Regions from separate parts of the Paenibacillus sp. MABNR03 genome, predicted to be linked through region 1. Evidence: riboswitches for the same ligand, from Rfam matches in the RefSeq annotation. Region 1 holds a riboswitch; each other region holds the start of a gene.
The links. A riboswitch is a leader RNA that binds a small molecule or an ion and turns the genes downstream of it on or off. The one in region 1 is predicted to bind cyclic di-AMP.
Positions count from the first base shown of each region.

Region 2: it holds a riboswitch for cyclic di-AMP, as region 1 does, so the genes downstream of both, AAIH57_RS08060 (3D domain-containing protein) here and AAIH57_RS00060 (C40 family peptidase) in region 1, are expected to answer to the same signal.
Region 3: it holds a riboswitch for cyclic di-AMP, as region 1 does, so the genes downstream of both, AAIH57_RS11765 (hypothetical protein) here and AAIH57_RS00060 (C40 family peptidase) in region 1, are expected to answer to the same signal.

Region 1 covers NZ_JBCIYR010000001.1:8,076-11,353, forward strand. The annotation lists gene AAIH57_RS00045 (hypothetical protein) at 1-154, shown strand, start outside; gene AAIH57_RS00050 (hypothetical protein) at 273-491, shown strand; gene AAIH57_RS00055 (carboxymuconolactone decarboxylase family protein) at 611-940, shown strand; gene AAIH57_RS00060 (C40 family peptidase) at 1,020-1,484, opposite strand; cyclic di-AMP (ydaO/yuaA leader) riboswitch at 1,490-1,621, opposite strand; tRNA gene AAIH57_RS00065 (tRNA-Leu) at 1,983-2,067, shown strand; gene AAIH57_RS00070 (X2-like carbohydrate binding domain-containing protein) at 2,391-3,278, shown strand, end outside.
Region 2 covers NZ_JBCIYR010000001.1:1,920,285-1,923,562, forward strand. The annotation lists gene AAIH57_RS08055 (polysaccharide deacetylase family protein) at 1-714, shown strand, start outside; gene AAIH57_RS08060 (3D domain-containing protein) at 849-1,523, opposite strand; cyclic di-AMP (ydaO/yuaA leader) riboswitch at 1,526-1,729, opposite strand; gene AAIH57_RS08065 (amino acid ABC transporter ATP-binding protein) at 2,000-2,725, opposite strand; gene AAIH57_RS08070 (ABC transporter substrate-binding protein/permease) at 2,712-3,278, opposite strand, start outside.
Region 3 covers NZ_JBCIYR010000002.1:704,283-707,560, forward strand. The annotation lists tRNA gene AAIH57_RS11755 (tRNA-Leu) at 279-361, shown strand; gene AAIH57_RS11760 (glutathione peroxidase) at 503-979, opposite strand; cyclic di-AMP (ydaO/yuaA leader) riboswitch at 1,357-1,530, shown strand; gene AAIH57_RS11765 (hypothetical protein) at 1,647-2,045, shown strand; gene AAIH57_RS11770 (HAD family hydrolase) at 2,193-2,876, shown strand; gene AAIH57_RS11775 (Nramp family divalent metal transporter) at 3,036-3,278, opposite strand, start outside.

The DNA.
Region 1 (3,278 bases):
GACAATTGTAGGCTTGTGCGAAGAGTTGTCCTTCTCTTGGAAAGAACAATTTACACCGCATCAAGTGGAGTACCTTGAAGAACGTGTGATGTCCGCCAAAGTGCTTGATTTTTGGTTCGAGAAGAACGACAGCAAAGAGCACGCGCAGCGGTAACTTTCAGTCGGGACATTTTTCGAATGACATGACAGTCCAATACAGTCACGTGAGACCTAAATGACTTTTCATTTAGGTCTCTTTTTGTAAATAAATTTGGAACATAGGAGCCATAGACATGATTAGTGATGCAGAATTGGATGCACTGCGCTTATCGGGTGAAAAAGTAAGAGTGATACGGGACGGGCTGGAATCCAACGATGTAACCGGGATTGTCGTTGCCTGGGATGGGGAACAGGTGCTCATCCGCCGCCAGAACAGACGCGTGGTCAAGTTGGATCGTAACTATCGTTATCAGCTCTTTAGCGAACCGCGTCAAAGCCCGCTCAGTGAATAAAAGAGACCCGGTCCGATGCATGGAATTACCATGGATGTTTTGGCATAATTGCACCACTCGGGAGAGAAGATAGGTACAGCGAGAAGGTAACATATCAGCTGAGAGGATGTGCAATAGCCATGACATTGATGAATGATAAGGTTCATGCTTATAAGGATCAGATTGGAGAATTAAGCAACGCGTTGCCTGGGGTGGTGAAATCGTACCATGAGTTTACCGGGGAATGCTTTCAGTCAGGTGCCATTGATGCTAAAACCAAGCAGCTGATTGCTCTCGGAATCGGATTGTTTGCCAATAACGAGGTATGTACGTTTTACCATGTGGAAGAGGCCCGTGCAAAGGGTGCAACCGACCAGGAAATTATGGAGACGGTAGCGGTAGCAGGAGCCGTTGGTGGCGGTCACGCGCTGTCACAAGGCGCAATGCGTGTACAAAAAGCATTGCACTAGGTTCTCCTTGAGAATGAGTAAGCATAGCAAGACAGAAAAACAGGCCCTGGATTGATCCGGAGCCTGTTTTTTGTCCAACTTATATTTTTCCGAGCATCTTGTTATACATAAATTGTCCAGTTACCCGGCGTGCGGTAACGTAACGTGTGTTAAAATACGGATTTGCTAATTTGGTAATGCTGACACCTTTGCTGCTGGAGGCATGAGCGAACTGTCCGCCACCAATGTATACGCCTGTGTGTGAAATGCCTTTGCCTGAAGTGTTGAAAAACACCAGATCACCTGTCCGCAGATTCGCTTTGGATACCGGAGTACCTGCTTTGGCTTGCTGTTGTGATGTACGTGGTAATTCAATACTATATTTTTCAAAAATATATCTCATAAACCCAGAGCAATCAAAACCGGCCAGCGTCGTGCCGCCCCACTTGTAAGGTATGCCAGTCATGCTGTTAACGACGGTGTTGATACTGTTTGCCTCAGTGCTTGCTGCACCGGATGTAAATAGAACGGCTGCTCCAAAAATAGAAATGATAAGCTTTTTCAAAATCAATGTTCTCCCTTCGATGCCTACGGAGTTAGCTAAGGGTTCGGTAGAAGGTTCCCTATATTTCCTATGTATAAGAATAATTCACCCAAAATGGTTCCCCCGTTTTCAAACATGAAACTCGGCAATTGAATAATTAAGTTTTTGTAACCTTTTGAAACTATATTGCATAAATGCGTAATTGTCAAACGTTTCTTCCTCCTTCAATGTTAACGGAATTCAAGACTTTTTGCAGAATAGAGTAGTTCCGAATGATTATTTATGATGACAAAAAAGTAATTTGTGTTTCAACAGGGGAGAATTTGGACAAATATTTTGATTGGAGTAAAAAGAGAAGAGACGATTCGTTTCCGACATGTAAAGTGAGGTCATTCTGACTTCAGCGCTCTCTATATGCCTTTGTGATATATCCATTTATTTTAAGTGTTGACACTATGAATTCCACATGATATATTATTTCTTGTCGCCGCGATAGATTATCCCGGAGATATACCATATGCGGTCGTGGCGGAATTGGCAGACGCGCACGGTTCAGGTCCGTGTGGGCTAACCCCCCGTGGAGGTTCGAGTCCTCTCGACCGCATCATAAGAGGAAAAGGTTTCTCGTTAGGCTAACGCCTGCGAGAGACCTTTTTTTATGTCTTTTTTGAGGAACGGAACTCCCAACTCTATTGAGGATTTGCCACTTGATTGAGGCGTAACAAAAGATAATTCATTTTGGTCTATACCTGAGGTAAAAGGAAAAATGTCTGTTCTATGGCTGATTTGCCCCGTAATCAAGGTGAAATGTACGCAAAATGCCGAATTGTACCTATCCCGGAAGTAGTACATCCACTATTCTCTTCTCGTAAGGAAAGCGCTATCATGAATGACTTGAATTCACATTTCAGAGGGGGTAGGGATGATTTGAAACGAATAGGGAAAAGGATGGCAATGGTTCTTCTGGTGTTCATCATGGCAGCAGTACAGTTTGGTTTTACAGGAACAAAAGATCATGTAGCCGAAGCGGCGGATGCAGCATTGGCCGAGAAACCGTATATGGGCTGGAGCAGTTACAGTATGCAGGTGTATGACCCTTCAGTGAAATGGATATCCGCAGAGAGCATTAAGAAGCAGTCGGATGCCATGCGCGAGAAGCTGCAAGCCCATGGCTATGAATATATCAACATTGATGCGGGATGGAATGGAGACAATGACGAATACGGAAGACCGATCCCTAACGCTGCGCTGTATCCGAACGGATTTCAGGAGGTTATTGACTATGTTCATAACAATGGTCAGAAGATCGGGATCTATCTGATCCCTGGACTATCCATTGATGCGTACAATAAAAATTTGGAGATCTACGGGACGGGTGGAGCATGCCGGATGCAGGACATCGCATACCAGCCGCTCACGGTGATGGATGCCTGGAATGCCTATACCTACAAGATTGATTTCTCGAATCCGTGTGCTCAGAAATACATCGATTCCATCGCCGATCTTCTGGGCAAGTGGGGTATTAACTTTGTCAAATTCGACAGTGTGACCCCAGGTTCGGGAATCAACAATTTGAGCCGGGATGCACGAGGAGATGTGGAGGCCTGGTCCAAGGCTTTGGCAAGACATAATATCTGGTTCGAGCTTTCATGGGCACTGGACCACAACTACGTGGATTTCTGGAAAAAACACGCCAACGGCTGGCGTATCGACTGGGATGTCGAAGCATACGACAGTAATGTGGGTTTGACGCAGTGGGCTAATATTGCACGTCTGTTTCCGATCGCAGCGCTTTGGTGGCGGGATGCAGGCCCC
Region 2 (3,278 bases), 1.9 Mb from region 1:
GCTAATTCAGCTCCGGACAGTCTGCCTGCTGCAAAACCCGATCTATCTGAAGATGAACAGCTGACACTGGGTCAGCTAAGGCAGAAATATGCGGACACATTCAAAACCAATGGCCCTTCTACCAGACAAGTGGCACTGACTTTTGATGATGTGCCTGATCCAAGGTTCACCCCACAGGTGCTGGATATATTGAAAAAATACAAAGTAAAGGCTACTTTTTTCATTGTGGGCAACCGCGCTGAGAAACATCCCGACCTCGTCAGACGAATCGTTAGGGAAGGCCATATTGTTGGAAACCATAGTTACAACCACCCTGAATTCAGTAAGCTGTCTCTCAACGCTTTTCGTAAACAGATCCTACATACCGGCGACATTATTCATAAACTGACCGGGTACACACCGAAGATGATTCGTCCTCCATACGGGGACATTAACGAAAAACAGCTGCAATGGGCCGCCAGACAGCAGTACAGTATCGTAAACTGGAACGTGGATTCACTGGATTGGAAAGGTCTTAACAAGGACCAGGTGAAGCAAAATGTGTTATCTGCGGTCAAGCCGGGTTCCATCATTCTCCAGCATGCCGGAGGCGGTGTGGGTTCCAACCTGTCCGGTACATTAGAGGCACTACCGGAAATTATTGATGAGTTGCGGTGTCGGGGATTCAATCTGGTGACCTTGGACGAGATGCTGCAGCTGCCCAAGAGCAAATAATGTCCGAAGTAACTGTCACTTACAAACATGTATCTGCAAACGAACGCAAACTTGAGTTTGCAGATACAAGACAAAAGGTGCCCTTCAGTCACGATCATCATGACTAATGGACACCTTTATTGTGGATGATTATATTATTTTAAAATGTAAAGTTCAACGTCCTGAAAACCAAATGTGCTCACAGACTTCTGACTGCCAGGAATGAAAATATCAATTCGTTTTCCCTTGATGGCTCCACCAATGTCACGCGCAGTTGCTACAAATGCTTGCTTTGGTAGTCCCGGATGGGAGTGACCTGTAACCAGTACTTTTGTTCCCAGTGGAATAACACTTGGATCAACGGCGATAGTGCCCAATTCGAGCGGATTACCAAAGTAATCCACAGCACCCCATCCCCCATTTTCAGAGGCATCTGCAGAGTAAGCAGTTGCTTTCACTTCTACTGCCTTACTATAGTCGAACGTTTTACCCCAGGCTTGAACGACTTTGTCATCTGCATTTACATCAAGACTTGCTGTCGTGATGGTCTTCGCCGCGGATGAGCTCTTAGAGGCTGCAGCAGCCTTGACCGTGTTGGTTTTGCCAGGAATGGTAATCTTCAAACCACCATAAATGTTGTAAGGCGAAATGTCATTGTTAGCTTTGATAAGTGTGTTAAGTCCAACGCCATATTTTTTCGATAAGGTGTAGAAGGTATCCCCCTCTTTGGCCACGTGAACAGAATCAGCGTGAGCTGGAACGGCCTGGATGAGCATTGCTGCTGTCAGCAGGGCTGTTGCTGTTTTGGCTATACTTCTCTTCTTAATCATGGTCTTCCTCCCTCATTGTGCCTGCGAAGTTAGTTGTCGGATTCGGATGGAGGAAACCACCCTATAGGTTCGCTGTTACATTGGTGATGCGTTATGTACCCCTAATTCACCCCTAGCAGCGTGTAATTTCAATCTTCCCCCGTACACGCTTTGCATCATTACATCCTCCACACTTCCTGCTCAGGAAGTTTCGGCAGAATCAATATATCACAATTTTGTAACCAGGGTCCGTAGTAAATGTTACCAAATGGTATGTTCAGTTCATGATGAGACTGAATTTATAAGGTTTTTTCAGAAAATGGGTGTGTAAAAGCAGCTTTCAACAATGACAGAAACGTTACTTTTATGTAAATCCATGCTTATGCAGCTCACAAAAAACAACCCTGCTAACGGTATAGTTAACAAGGCTGTTTGATTAAATATTTATGATTAATGATGAAAAATGAAAGGCTATCCGTCGACTTTTCAAGGAAAGTCTATGACAACACTTTGCCCAGAAAATCCCGTGTACGGGCATGTTTAGGGTGTCCAAACACTTCGTCAGGTGTTCCTTCTTCCACGATTACGCCACCATCCATAAAGATGATGCGATCACCAACTTCTCGGGCAAAACCCATTTCGTGAGTGACAATAACCATGGTCATACCGCCTTCAGCGAGACGTTTCATTACATCCAGCACTTCCCCGACCATTTCAGGATCAAGCGCAGACGTTGGCTCGTCAAACAGCATTACATGGGGCTGCATGGCGAGTGCCCTGGCAATGGCAATCCGCTGCTTCTGTCCACCAGACAGCTGATTCGGATATGAATCCTTCTTATCGAACAAACCAACGGTATTGAGCAAGTCTGCAGCGATCTGATTTGCTTCCTGTGCTGACTGCTTTTTAACCTTGATTGGGGCAATCGTAATGTTTTGCTGTACGGTTTTATGCGGAAACAGATTAAAATGCTGGAATACCATCCCCATTTTTTCCCGCGTTGCATTAATGTTGTGTTTGGGATCTGTGATCGACACACCTTCAAACTCAATTTCGCCTGAGGTCGGCTGCTCCAACAGGTTGAGGCAGCGCAAGAAGGTACTTTTACCCGATCCGGAAGGACCGATGACTACAACGACCTCACCCTTGCCAATTGTTACATTAATGCCTTTAAGCACATCGTTTTTTCCATAGGATTTGTGTAATTGTCTAACGTCTATCACTTGCACTCAACTTCCTTTCCAGTCGACCCAGCAGCTTGGACAAAATGAATGTCAATACAAAATAGATGGCTGCCGCAATAAGGAACGGATTCATTCCTTGGTACGTAATGTTTTTGACTACACTTGCCTGGTACATGATATCGACCATACCAATGACCGAGATAATGGACGATTCTTTAATAATGGTCACAAATTCATTACCGATGGCAGGCAGCACTGCTTTGAAAGCCTGTGGCAGGATAATGAACCGCATCGCTGCACCTTTCCCCATCCCCAGGGAACGAGCTGCTTCAAGTTGACCGCGATCGACACCTTGAATACCCGCACGGAAGATCTCGGCAAGATAGGCACCACTGTTAATCGAAAGGGTAATGATACCCGCTTGCAGCGCCGAGAAGTTAATTCCGAAGGTCAGGGAAAGACCGTAATAGATAATCATCAATTGAACCAGCATCGGCGTACCCCGAATAACTTCAACGTAGGCAGTACCGATCCAGCGGAGGATCGCAAGGTCATGCATTCGGAACAGGCAAATGATCAATCCGATGATCAC
Region 3 (3,278 bases), on a different contig from region 1:
GGTTAAAACAATTTAAATGTTAACATACATAACTTTTTAGGTAATGTAAATGTAGGGAAAGGGATGGGGACTCGAGAGATCATCTTATTGGGATGCTAAATTACATGAATATAGATGGAAAATGATTTGAAATTTAATGTATGCAATCGGTAAGCGATCATGACGATAAGAACCGATATTTGGAGAAAAAACACAGGAGAATGACACTTTTTAGAAAGTGCTTTACTTTTATATCATAACCCTGTATAATCATTTTTGTTGCCGATTATTTACGACATGCGGTCGTGGTGGAATGGCAGACACGCTATCTTGAGGGGGTAGTGGGCGTATGCCCGTGGAGGTTCGAGTCCTCTCGACCGCATCATAAAGTACGATAAGAAGAGGTTTTCCGATGGAGGAAAGCCTCTTTTTTTTGCGTTTGTAGATAGCGTAAAAAAGGCCATCCCCAGTAGAACCTGACTTCCTGGGGTTCTGTGCTGATGATGGCCGCTGTGTGGTGCCTTTATTTCAACAACTTCTCGATATCTGCCTGAATTTGGTCAGGAGTCGTTTTTGGAGCATAACGCTTCACGACACGTCCGTCCTGATCGACAAGGAATTTGGTAAAGTTCCATTTGATGGCTTTGGAGCCGAGCAGTCCCGGTGCTTCTGTAGTCAGATGTTGGAAGAGAGGATGAGCGCTTGAGCCGTTCACGTCGATTTTCTCAAACATGGGAAAGCTTACACCGTAATTCATCTGGCAAAACTCGGCAATATCATCGGATGATCCTTTTTCCTGGGCGAACTGGTTACTCGGAAATCCCAATACTTCAAACTGACGATCTTTGAATTTGTCGTAGAGTTCCTGCAGACCTTCAAATTGCGGGGTCAGTCCGCATTTGCTCGCCGTATTTACAATCAGCAGCACCTTGTTGCGATATTCGGACATTTCCACTTCCTGTCCCCGAAGGGTGGTGACTTTGTAGTCATAAACGGTTATGATGTATCGCCTCCATATAATAATAGTTGAGTTCATTATTCGTATACTTATATTATATTGTTTACAATTAGATAATGCAAAATTAATAAAAAGATATTTCCCCTTTATTGGATGTTTAAATGATCCTTAAATTCCAGACATTTTTCATAAAGACGAGAATTAGTGAGCTTTATCGAGATGGATGGAGAATGGGAATGTTGTAAGCGCTATTATTAATAAGTAATGGCATAAATTCGTCATTTCGGTGATCTGTACAGACTTTACACCAACATGGCGCGGGTGTATGATTCATATCGTAATTTCTATTTCAATTAAACTTAACATGAAAAACGAAACAAACGATAATATCGCTCTGATCAATACACGAAACTGGAACGATGTTTTAATCGCTGAGTTTCCATTCATTCATGGGTGGGAAACGGGGGAACCAATCGGAATGGCTGTGCAATGCAGCTGGTCCATGGGGTGAATTTTTCGGTGCAAGCCGGAAATAGGGCGACTCTCGCGCCCGAATCCGTCAGCTAACCTCGTAAGCGTTAAAGGGAGAGGCAACAAGCCGTACGCATATTCATGGCGTCTTCGTCATGGGTTATTTAAGAAGCGTTCGGGGAGGCCTTGGTCCCCCACGCTTCTTTTTTGTTGTCTTTTCACGCCAAGGGAGGAACGAATGATGGATAATGAGATGATTTTAGTAACTGCACCGAATGAAGCGGGGCGCAAGTTTATCAAGCTTTTGATGTACAAAAAAATGTCGTTTGCCGTTCTGACCAACAGTGCAGGGGAAGAGCGGAAACTCCGGAGAATCGGAGTGGAGAACGTGATCCGCATGAATACTGCGGAAGCGCAGAAATGGTTTCTGCCGCAGTCCAGCGTAGGCAACGTTTTTATTTTTGAGAACAGTCTGAACCTGACCTGCAGGTATTTGCAGATCTGCCGTTCATGGACCTCGAAATCGCTATGCGTGATCACCGAACAGAGCCATCCCAAAGGGATTTACCGTGGAATGGGAGCAGACCGGATTGTATATTCCCTCAATGGAGAGGTTGGCTTTTTGCTCAATGGTTAATGTGATGACTGCCGATTGATCCGGTGTGAGGTGCCTGTTATAATTGAATTTATGGAAAAATGGAATTCTGAGGAGACTCATGCATGATGATGGGTCTTCTTTTTTATTGATCAAGGTTGCGTTCATGGCTAACAAGGAGGAATAGGCGTGCCGGATGTACGTGGATTAAAGTGGTTGTTTTTTGATGTAGGAGACACGTTGGTAGACGAATGGGAGCCGGTAGATGATATTATCGGGCAGTTCGTAAGAGAAGCCTGTTCACTTGGATATCCGGTGAAGATTGAGATGGTGCGAGAGATATTCGCCTCCTGTTACCGTAAATATGAGCAGTGGCCCATGAAGGTAGCGATTCGGACATTAATTAGTGATGAACGTCATAGGGAGCAGATTCAGGAGAAGCTGAAGTTCCGGAAGGAGCTGGAGAAGCCTTTCGCTGCTGCTGATGCTGTGCTGAAGGAGTTGTCACGCCATTATCGGATTGGCATTATTGCCAACCAGAGCCCGGGGACAGCTGAGCGACTGGAGAGTTATGGTTTGCGCAGGTACGTCGATGTACTGGCCTGTTCGGCAGAAGAAGGCGTATCCAAGCCGGACCCGGAGCTGTATGCAGTGGCCCTGAAACAGGCTGGATGCGAGCCCGGGGAAGCTGTAATGATTGGAGACCGGATTGATAACGATATCATTCCTGCCAAGAAGCTGGGGATGCGAACAATTCGGATCCTGCAGGGTTATGGACGGTTTCAGCCTGAACTGGAGGGTCAGGAGCACGCGGACTGGACGATCGAAAGTTTGGAACAGCTAATTCCTTTACTCGTGTCTAATGAAGAATAGCGGGTAAAGTATATTTATAGAAGCCTAGCGAGCGTCATCAAATTGTGGACAAGGCAAATGTACGGCATTATAAAAGGCTGATCGCTTCAAGTATAGCTACTTGAGGAGATCAGCCTTTTTTGAGTTGACATCCGGCTACCGGGACCCTGTTCCCTCTTATTAGAACAGCATAATGGTCTGGATGATCAGATAGACATTTAGGATAACGATCACGGCAGCGATGATCCAGGAGACGATTTTGAGCCACAGTTTGTTGGCGAATGCCCCCATGCTTTTTTTGTCACTTGTGAACATCACGAGTGGAATGACCGCAAATGGCAGCTGCAACGATAGGATCACCTGGCTCAATATCAGCAATTCTTCCGTTCCGTGCTCCCCGGCGATGGCGGTCACAATAACAGC